One region of the Burkholderia sp. AW49-1 genome, then DNA from elsewhere that is predicted to be linked to it. Evidence: riboswitches for the same ligand, from Rfam matches in the RefSeq annotation. Region 1 holds a riboswitch; the other holds the start of a gene.
The links. Region 1 has a riboswitch for thiamine pyrophosphate ahead of ACV22W_RS24320 (FAD-dependent oxidoreductase). Riboswitches for the same ligand answer to the same signal wherever they lie in the genome.

Region 1 (5,418 bases):
GTCTCGTCGAGGCGCCCGACGTAGTCTTCCAGGCGGCACGCACGCAGCGCGTCGCGGCACGCGTCGTCGGTGAACGCGTCGGGCGCGGCCGGATAGGTGAGCGCGGCCTTCAGCGTGCCGATCGGCAGGTAGCTGGTTTGCGGCACGAACATCATCCGGGCGCCGACCGGCGCGTCGATCGCGCCGTCACCGAACGGCCACAGGCCCGCGAGCGCGCGCATGAACGTGCTCTTGCCGGAACCCGACTTGCCGACCACGAGCCAGCGCGAGCCGGGTTCGATCGTCACGTTGCCGATGTTCGCGAGCGCGTTGCCGTTCGGCAGCGCGAGTTTCAGCGACGACGTCGACAGCTTCGCGGCATCGACGTAGTGCAGGTTGATGCCGCCGTGCTCGGTCGCGGGCGACAGGCTTTCCTTCAGGTGCGACGTGCCCATCACACGCTTGAATTCACGCAGACGGTTGACGGTGGCGCGCCATTCGACCAGGGTCGAGTAACTGTTGATGAACCACGAGAACGAATCGCTGACGGTGCCGAACGCCGACGAGATCTGCATCAGCACGCCGAACGAGAACGCGCCCGCGAAATAGCGCGGCGCCGCGACGACGAGCGGGAAGATGATCGCGATCTGCCCGTAGAAGCTCAGCACGAACGTGAGGCGCTTCGTGTACTTCATCACGCGCCACCAGTTGTCGCGAATGCGCGTGAACAGGCTCTGCGCGTTGATGGTCTCGGTTTTCTCGCCGTCGTAGAACGCGATCTGCTCGGCGTTCTCGCGCACGCGGATCAGCCCGAAGCGGAAGTCGGCCTCGACACGCTGCTGCTGGTAGTTGATCGACACGAGCGGGTGGCCGACCTTCTGGATGATCAGCGAGCCGACCACCGCGTACAGCGCGGCCGCCCACACCATGTAGCCGGGGATCGTGATCGGCGTCGCGCCGAGCGAGAACGTCAGCGCGCCGGCGAGCGACCACAGGATCGTGATGAACGACACGAGCGTGACGACCGTCGACAGCAGATCGAGCGACAGCGCGAGCGTCGTCGTCGCGAACGACTGGAGGTCGTCGGTGATCCGCTGGTCCGGGTTGTCGGCGAGGCGGTCGCGTTCGATCCGGTAGAACGCGCGATCGCCGAGCCACTGGCCGAGAAAGCGGTCGGTGAGCCACTGGCGCCAGCGGAACCCGAGCATCTGGCGCAGGTAGCGGCCGTACACCGCGAGGATGATGAAGCCGAACGCGAGCGCGGAGAACTGCATCAGCAGGTTCGGGAAATCGTGGACGTCCTTCGACTGCAGCGCGTTGTAGAACTGCGCGTTCCACTTGTTCAGCTTGACGTTGATCCAGACCACGCAGAGATTGATCGCGATGATCGTGACCAGCAGCCCCCACGCGATTTTCCATTCGGACGACACCCAGTAGGGTTTGATGAGGCTCCACGCGGATACCGGGCGCTCGTCCTGCGGCGCGTCGGAGGCGGAGCGGACGGGATCGATCGATTGGGTCATGTGCTTCCTGATGAGTAGCCGGCGCGCGTGCCGGGCGGGGCCGGACGCGCGCCGCGATACGGCATGCCGGGACGGGGTGCCGACTGACGGCGGGCGTCCGGATGGTGACCCGGGCGTCTTAAACGGCACTTAAGGCCGGCGGTGACGCGGCAACCGGCCGCTCGCGCGGCCGGCCTGCGGGCATTGTGCCAGAGCGGCGCGGCACGACGGCGAATTTGCCGCATGGGGGACAGTTTGCGGCGCTTTCCGCTTTTATGGTCTAATGGCCGACGACGAAACAGGGGTGCTTCGAGCGCGGCCGACGGACAGTTCCGGGCGACGCGGCGAGGCTGAGAAAGACCCTTCGCACCCGATCCGGGTAATACCGGCGAGGGAAGTTTCTGATCCCGCCGGGCCGCGCTGGCTGCCATCCCACATGGTCAGCGCCCGAGTCCCGCCCGGCCGGCCTTTGCTGCCGGTTTCGTCCTTTTGGGTACGCGCGTCGCGCGTTACGGAAGGAATGATGACCGCTCAATCTTCAGTCTTTTGCGCTGTTCCCGATCCGCTGTCGCGTGCGTCCGCACGGGACGGTGTGCGCGCGCCAACGTTCGTCGCACGCGCCCGCGCGATCTGCGGGGAGGGCGCGCGATGAACCTCCACGCTTCCCGGCCCGATTTCGCGGTACTCGGCGGCGGCCTCGTCGGCCGTCTGATCGCGTGGCGGCTTGCGGGCGACGGGCATCGCGTCGCGCTGTACGAGCGCGGCGGCCCGGACGGCGAGCAGTCGGCCGCGTGGGTCGCGGCCGCGATGCTCGCGCCGCTCGCCGAGGCGGCGAGCGCCGAGCTGTTGATCACAGAGCTCGGCGCGGCATCGCTCGCGCGCTGGCCGCAATGGCTCGCGGAACTGCCCGAACCGGTGTTTTTCCAGCAAGACGGCACGCTCGTCGTCTGGCATCAGGCCGATCGCGCCGAGGCACCGCTGTTCGAGCGACGCGTGCGCGCGAACGCACCGGCCGAGTTGTTCGACGGTGGCTTCGTCGCGCTTGCCGGCGCGCAGGTCGACGCGGCCGAGCCCGCGCTCGCGGGGCGCTTCCCGCGCGGCCTGATGCTGCCGCGCGAGGGGCAGCTCGACAACCGGCAGGCGCTGCGCGCACTCGCGGCGGGCCTCGCGCAACGCGGCGTCGAGCTGCACTGGCACGCGACGATCGACGACGCGAACCGGCCCGACGCGCATTTCACGATCGATTGTCGCGGGCTCGGCGCGAAATCCGCGCTGCCCTCGCTGCGCGGCATCCGCGGCGAAGTCGCGCGCGTGCGCGCGCCGGGCATCGGGCTCACGCGGCCCGTGCGCCTGCTGCATCCGCGCTATCCGCTGTACATCGCGCCGAAACAGGACGACCTGTACGTGATCGGCGCGACCGAAGTGGAGGGCGAGGACATGTCGCCCGTCAGCGTGCGCTCGGCGCTCGAGCTGCTGAGCGCGGCGTTTTCCGTGCACCCGGCATTCGGCGAGGCGCGCATCCTCGAACTGAACGCGCAATGTCGCCCGACGTTGCCCGATCACCGCCCGGCGGTGATCTGGGACGGCGCGACGACGCTGGCCGTCAACGGCCTGTACCGGCACGGCTTCATGATCGCGCCGGAAGTCGCGCATGCGGCGGTCGCGTTCGCGCAAGCCGCGCTCGGCGGTGCATTCGCCGATGCCGACGCGTTCGTGGCGTGGCGCGATGCCGCGCGCTGGCCGACGCTCCTTCATCACCGCGACGACGCGCGCCAGCCGGCCTGACGCGCGCCGCCGACCGAATTCGATCAAGCCTCATGGATATCCAGATCAACCAACAGACGCTGACGCTACCCGACGGCGCGACGGTGGCCGACGCGCTCGCCGCGTACGGCGCGCGTCCGCCGTACGCGGTCGCGCTGAACGGCAATTTCGTCGCGCGCACGCAGCATGCGGCGCGCGCGCTCGCGACGGGCGACAAGCTCGACGTCGTGCACCCCGTCGCGGGCGGCTGAGCGCCGCCGGTTCGCCCCCCGCTCTTCCAGGAAAACGACATGACGTCCCTCACTTCCGCCGACGCGCTGACGCTGTACGGCGAAACCTTCGCAAGCCGCGTGCTGCTCGGCACGTCGCGCTACCCGTCGCTGCAGTCGCTGTCCGATTCGATCGCCGCGTCGCGCCCCGGGATGGTGACGGTCGCGCTACGCCGCCAGATGACCGGCGGCACGGCCGAGGCCGGCTTCTTCGATCTGCTCAAGCGTCACGCGGTGCCGCTGCTGCCGAACACGGCCGGCTGCCAGACCGTCGCCGAAGCGGTGACGACCGCGCATATGGCGCGCGAGGTCTTCGATACCGACTGGATCAAGCTCGAGCTGATCGGCGACGACTACACGCTGCAGCCCGACCCGGTCGGGCTGATCGAGGCGGCCGCGCAGCTGGTCAAGGACGGCTTCAAGGTGCTGCCGTACTGCACCGAGGATCTCGTGATCGGCCGGCGTCTGCTCGACGTCGGCTGCGAGGCGCTGATGCCGTGGGGCGCGCCGATCGGCACCGGCAAGGGCGTCGTGAATCCGTACGGGCTGCGCGTGCTGCGCGAGCGGCTGCCGGACGTGCCGCTGATCGTCGACGCCGGGCTCGGCGTGCCGTCGCACGCATGCCAGGTGATGGAGTGGGGCTTCGACGGCGTGCTGCTGAACACGGCCGTGTCGCAGGCCACGCATCCGGAAATCATGGCGCGTGCGTTCGCGCAAGGCGTCGAGGCCGGCCGTGCGGCCTATCTCGCCGGGCCGATGGATGCGCGCGAGACCGCGCACGCGAGCACGCCGGTCGTCGGGATGCCGTTCTGGCACCAGGACGGGGGCAGCGCATGAGCGTGCGCTTCGCCGATGCATTCTGGCCGCCGGCCGACGAGCTGGCCGAAGCGGCCGAGCGGATTCGCGCCCGCCTGGGCGACTGGCCGACCGGCACGACGCCGTGGCGGCTGTGCGTCGCGGCACCCGACGTGCCGGCCGACGGCGACGTGCTGATCGTGTCGGCCGGCGATCGTGCCGCGCAGGCGCGCGCGTCGGCTGCGTCGCGCCCCGCGTCGCCGGACGCGGTCGCGATCGAGTTCGACGAACACGGCGCGGTGCTGCACGCCGCGGGCGTACGCTACGCGCTGGAAGCCGCGCATCCGCTCGCCGACGACTGGATCGCGGCGCTCGCGGCGTTCCTCGATTGCGGCTTCGCGCCGATCGACGCGCTGGTGCTCGCGCTCGCGTGGCGCGACGGCGACGAAGCGCGCGGGGGCGATGCGTGGCCGGTCGATGCCGCGCGGTTTCCGCGCGTCGCCGGCCTGGCCCCGGCACCCGAGCCCGCATTCCCGCCGTGCCCCGCGCAACTGGGCCTCTATCCGGTCGTCCCCGACGCCGAATGGGTCGAACGCGTGCTCGAGTGCGGCGCGCGAACCGTGCAGCTGCGCGTGAAAGGAGCGGATCCGGACGGGTTGCGCCGGGAAGTTGCACGCGCGGTTGCGGTGGGGCGCCGCTATCCCGATGCGCGCGTGTTCATCAACGATCACTGGCAGATCGCGATAGAAGAGGGGGCGTACGGCGTACATCTGGGTCAGGAGGACCTGGAAACGGCCGATCTCGCCGCGATCGCACGCGCCGGCCTGCGGCTCGGCCTGTCGAGTCACGGTTATTACGAGATGTTGCGCGCGTTGCACGAGCGCCCGAGCTATCTGGCGCTCGGCCCCGTGTACGCGACCGCGACCAAGGCGGTCGCGGCGCCGCCGCAAGGCCTCGCGCGGATTGCCCGCTACGCGCGCTTCGCGGGCGCGCGGGCGCCGCTCGTCGCGATCGGCGGCGTGGGGCTCGACACGTTGCCCGACGTGCTGGCGACGGGCGTCGGCAGCGTCGCGGTGGTCAGCGCGGTCACGGGCGCAGGCGATTATCGG
Region 2 (5,418 bases), on a different contig from region 1:
AGAACCGGCAAGAACCGGCAAGAACCGGGAAATCCGCTCGCCCCGACGCGCAGCGGCCGGACGGCACGCGCGGTCGCTCAATGATGGTGCCAGCCGCCGCGTCCGCCGAAGCCGAAATTGAGCGATACCGCGGGGCCCCAGTAGCCGCCCCAGGCCGGGGCATAGGCGGGGGCCGGATAGTAGTACGCGGGGCCCGGATCAACATAGACGGGTGCCGGCTGTACCGGCGCCGCCGCGTAATAGCCGGACGGATAGTAGCCGTAAGGGTAGTAACAGCCGGCGAGCGTCGTGCACGCGAGCGCCGCGGCGACGAGGGTCCTGTTCATGATGTCTCTCCGGCGGAGCCGGCAATCGGCAGATGCTTAAGCTTAGGCCGCGCGGCGATGACAAGGTGCGCTAAACGGTAACGGATCATTTCCGGGCCCCTGCGGCGTGTTGCGGCGCCGCATATGAAAAACGGCGCTTCCGCGGTGCGGAAACGCCGTCAGGCCGGAACTTGCCGCGCGTCGCGCGGCAGCCGGGTAAGCCGGCCGGCTTATTTGCCGACCTGGTTGCCGATGATGCCGCCGGCCGCCGCGCCGCCCAGCGTCGACAGCGCGCTGCCGCCGATCGCCGCGCCGGCGACGCCGCCGACACCCGCACCGATCGCGGTATCACGCTGGCGCCGCGTCATCGAATCGCAGGCCGAAAGGCTGGCCACCGTCGCGACGAGCAGCGCGCATACCCCAAAACGCCGAATCGAATGGTTCATGATCGCTGTCCTTGTGGTAGTGAACGGAGGTCGCGCGGCCGCCTGACGGCCGCGCATGAATCCAATCTACGCGTCGCTCCGTGGAGCTGCTGTAAGGACTTGTTAAGGCTCGAGCGGTTTCGTAATCAATTGTTTCGCTTGCGCCGGCAGGCACACGGCATGCGCGCGAATGCAAAAAAACCCGCTCGAAAGCGGGCTTTCTGCCGTGCTTGAGGAAGCGAAGCGGTCCGTGCGGACCGCCGCGTTCGCTTGCCGACTTACTGACGGTGATAGATCTCGGCGCCCGTCTTCACGAACTCGACTGCCTTGACCTCCATCCCCTTCTTCAGCGCCTCGGTTTCCGACACGCCCTGCTGTGCCGCGAATTCGCGCACGTCCTGCGTGATCTTCATCGAGCAGAAGTGCGGGCCGCACATCGAGCAGAAGTGCGCGACCTTCGCCGAATCCTTCGGCAGCGTCTCGTCGTGGAATTCGCGCGCCTTGTCCGGATCGAGGCCGATGTTGAACTGGTCTTCCCAGCGGAACTCGAAACGCGCCTTCGACAGCGCGTTGTCGCGCACCTGCGCGCCGGGGTGACCCTTGGCCAGGTCGGCCGCGTGCGCGGCGAGCTTGTACGTGATGATCCCTTCCTTCACGTCGTCCTTGTTCGGCAGCCCGAGGTGCTCCTTCGGCGTCACGTAGCACAGCATCGCGGTGCCGAACCAGCCGATCATCGCGGCGCCGATGCCCGACGTGATGTGGTCGTAGCCCGGTGCGATGTCGGTGGTCAGCGGCCCGAGCGTGTAGAACGGCGCTTCCTTGCACCAGTCGAGCTGGAGATCCATGTTTTCCTTGATCAACTGCATCGGCACGTGGCCGGGGCCTTCGATCATCACCTGCACGTCGTGCTTCCACGCGATTTGCGTGAGCTCGCCGAGCGTCTTCAGTTCACCGAGCTGCGCTTCGTCGTTCGCGTCGTAGATCGAGCCGGGACGCAGGCCGTCGCCGAGCGAGAAGCTCACGTCGTACGCCTTCATGATCTCGCAGATCTCTTCGAAGTGTTCGTACAGGAAGCTTTCCTTGTGATGCGCGAGGCACCACTTGGCCATGATCGAGCCGCCGCGCGACACGATGCCCGTCATCCGGTTCGCGGTGAGCGGCACGTACTGCAGGCGCACGCCCGCGTGGATCGTGAAGTAGTCGACGCCTTGCTCGGCCTGTTCGATCAGCGTGTCGCGGAAGATTTCCCAGGTCAGGTCCTCGGCCTTGCCGTTGACCTTTTCGAGCGCCTGGTAGATCGGCACCGTGCCGATCGGCACCGGGCTGTTGCGGATGATCCACTCGCGCGTTTCATGGATGTGCTTGCCGGTCGACAGGTCCATCACCGTGTCGCCGCCCCAGCGGATCGCCCACGTCATCTTGTCGACTTCCTCGCCGATCGACGACGTGACGGCCGAGTTGCCGATGTTCGCGTTGATCTTCACGAGGAAGTTGCGGCCGATGATCATCGGCTCGGATTCCGGGTGGTTGATGTTCGCGGGGATGATCGCGCGGCCGCGCGCGACTTCCTCGCGCACGAACTCGGGGGTGATCTCGGCGAGTGGGTTCGCGCCGAAGGCCGCGGCGCCGAACGCCTGGCCCGGGTGCTGGCGGCCCATCATCGCGGCGAGCTTCGCGCCGTTCGGGCCGCTCGACTTGAGGCTTTCGATGTACTCGGCGCGGCGCTGGTTCTCGCGGATCGCGATGTATTCCATTTCCGGCGTGATGATGCCCTGGCGCGCGTAGTGCATCTGCGTGACGTTCTTGCCGGCTTGCGCGCGGCGCGGGTTGCGGTGCAGGCCCGGGAAACGCAGGTCGGCGGTGGCCGGGTCGGCCGCGCGCTCGAGGCCGTACCGGCTCGACAGGCCGTCGAGCACCTCGGTGTCGCCGCGCGCCTCGATCCAGCGCTGGCGCAGTGCCGGCAGGCCGGCGCGGATGTCGATCTTCGCGTCCGGATCGGTGTACGGGCCCGACGTGTCGTACACGTAGATCGGCGGGTTCTTTTCGCCGCCGAAGCCGGTCGGGGTGTCGGCCTGCGTGATTTCACGCATCGGCACGCGGATGTCGGGCTGCGAGCCGGTTACATAAACCTTTCGCGAATTGGGCAGCGGGGCGACGGCGGCGGCGTCGACGTGGGCGTCCGCGGACAGAAACTTCGGATTGGCGTTCATGCAATCTCCTGTGTGAGCGCCGGACAGGCGCCACGGCGCTTGCCCGGAGCCCTTGACGAATGTGGGGCTCGAGCTAAGCAGGAGACGAGGCTTGGTGAGGCGGCGGATTTCGTCAGAAGGATGGCGGCGAAATCCGTACGCTTCCCTGCGCTGGCATTATCCAGATCAGGTTCAAAGGGTATTTCTCACCCGCAATGCCGGTTGTTTGACCGAACGCATTGCAGGACCCCCGCGTTAGCAGCGCACACAATACACTGGCTTCGCGGCGGTTTCAACCGGTGGCGGACCGGTGGTCGCGGTGCAGTTGCAGCAATGCGGGCGGTGCGCCCGCCACGCAAGCCGCGATGCATGACACCGCCGCACGGCCCTGCGGCCTGGCTGACAGTGACGGCGCGGCGCAGCATTGCAGCGGTTTCGGCGGTCCCTGAAAAAAAAATCTCGAAACGACTGTCATATCCCGCGACGTCCTCCGTCTATTCGGCTCCTCAAACCCATGTTTCGGAGAGATGTCATGAAAAAAGTACTGATCGCAGCCTGTGTCGCCGGTTTCGCCATGGCCGCAACGGGCGCGTATGCGCAGAACGACGCGATGTCGAAGGAGGGCACGTCGATGTCGAAGGATGCGATGGGCCACGACGCGATGGCGAAGGACGGCGCGATGAAGAAGGGCGCCATGAAGAAGCACGCGATGAAGAAGGACGCGATGTCGCACGACGCGATGGGCAAGTCGATGTCGGGCGACAAGATGGCGCCGTCGAACTGACCGACGCGGGCGGGGCGCGGCCGGCGCATGCGGTACACGAGGCCGCCCGCGCATCGCGCACCGCCGCTACGTTCCGGGAGTCTTCATCATGCAAACCGTTCCCGCTGCCGGGCGCACGGCTGCCACGCCGCCCGCGCGCAAGATTCATCCGTTGTGGGTACGCGTGAGCCACTGGCTCAACGCGCTCGCGGCGATCCTGATGGCACTGTCCGGCTGGCGCATCTACGATGCGTCGCCGATCTATCCGCCGTTCACGTTCACGCACGGCATCACGCTCGGCGGCTGGCTGGGCGGCGCGCTCCAATGGCATTTCGCGGCGATGTGGCTGCTGGTCGGCAACGGGCTGTTCTACCTCGCGATGTCGATCGCGACGGGCCGCCTCGCGCAAAAGATGCTGCCGGTCACGCCGGCGTCGATATGGCGCGACGTGCGCGCGGCGCTGGGCGGCCGGTTGTCGCACGACGACCTGAGCGTCTACAACGCGGTGCAGCGTGCCGCGTACCTGACGGCGATCGTCGATCTGATCGTGCTGGTGCTGTCGGGGCTCACGATCTGGAAGTCCGTGCAGTTTCCGCTGCTGCGCGCGCTGTTCGGCGGTTACGACGATGCGCGCGTCGTGCACTTCTGGGCGATGTCGCTGCTCGTCGCGTTTTTCGTCGTACACGTCGCGATGGCGCTGCTGGTGCCGCGCTCGCTGCTCGCGATGCTGCGCGGCCGCTGACCCGCACGCCGCGAGCGAAGGAACTCATCATGTCGGAATCCGGAAACAATCGCGGGCGGCCGGGCTGGACGCTCGACCGCAAGTCGCTCGAGCTCGACGTGCGCCGCGAACTCGAAATGCCGTCGCGGCGCCTCTTCAACCGGCGCGTGCTGACGCTCGGCGGCCTGACGATGCTGACCGGCTGCACGCTGCAGGACGACGCATCGGTCAACGCGTTCCTCGAGAAGGTGTCGCGCATGAACGATCGCGTGCAGGCCTGGCTGTTCAGCGGCGAGCGGCTTGCGCCGACCTATACCGAGGCCGACATCACGCGGCCGTTCCCGTTCAACGCGTATTACGGCATCGACGAGGTGCCGCACGTCGACGCAGCGACCTACCGGCTCGTGCTGTCGGGCCGCGTGACGGGCAAGCGCGTGTGGACGCTCGACGAGCTGTATGCGCTGCCGCACGCGGAGCAGATCACGCGGCACATCTGCGTGGAAGGGTGGAGCGCGATCGGCCGCTGGGGCGGCACGCCGTTCGGCGCGTTTCTGGCACGCGTCGGCGCCGATACGCACGCGAAATACGTCGGTTTCAAGTGCGCGGACGATTACTACGAAAGCATCGACATGCCGACCGCGCTGCATCCGCAGACGCTGCTCGCATTCGACTACGACGGCCGTCGCCTGCCGCCCGAATTCGGCTTTCCGATGAAGCTGCGGATGCCGACCAAGCTCGGCTACAAGAATCCGAAGCACATCATGGAAATCTTCGTGACCGATACCTACCCGGGCGGCTACTGGGTCGATCAGGGCTACAACTGGTTCGGCGGATCGTGAGCGGCGGGGCGCGGCCGCGCCCGCCGTGCTTCACGGGTGCGTCACGCGGATTCGCGCACTTGCAGATCGACGCGCAGGCCGACCGCCGCCGCCATGTTCACGAGCGCGTCGAGCCCGAACAGGTTGATCTTGCCGCGCAGCAGATCGGACACGCGCGGCTGCGTGACGCCAAGCTG

Region 2: it holds a riboswitch for thiamine pyrophosphate, as region 1 does, so the genes downstream of both, thiC (phosphomethylpyrimidine synthase ThiC) here and ACV22W_RS24320 (FAD-dependent oxidoreductase) in region 1, are expected to answer to the same signal.

Annotation. Positions count from the first base shown of each region.
Region 1 is NZ_JBSAXF010000019.1:32,272-37,689, reverse strand. It holds gene ACV22W_RS24325 (ABC transporter ATP-binding protein/permease) at 1-1,502, opposite strand, end outside; TPP riboswitch at 1,772-1,895, shown strand; gene ACV22W_RS24320 (FAD-dependent oxidoreductase) at 2,130-3,266, shown strand; gene thiS (sulfur carrier protein ThiS) at 3,299-3,496, shown strand; gene ACV22W_RS24310 (thiazole synthase) at 3,536-4,351, shown strand; gene thiE (thiamine phosphate synthase) at 4,348-5,418, shown strand, end outside.
Region 2 is NZ_JBSAXF010000016.1:45,046-50,463, reverse strand. It holds gene ACV22W_RS22620 (hypothetical protein) at 78-326, opposite strand; gene ACV22W_RS22615 (glycine zipper 2TM domain-containing protein) at 536-751, opposite strand; gene thiC (phosphomethylpyrimidine synthase ThiC) at 1,009-2,940, opposite strand; TPP riboswitch at 3,065-3,181, opposite strand; gene ACV22W_RS22605 (pentapeptide MXKDX repeat protein) at 3,452-3,703, shown strand; gene ACV22W_RS22600 (cytochrome b/b6 domain-containing protein) at 3,792-4,424, shown strand; gene ACV22W_RS22595 (molybdopterin-dependent oxidoreductase) at 4,454-5,242, shown strand; gene ACV22W_RS22590 (helix-turn-helix domain-containing protein) at 5,284-5,418, opposite strand, start outside.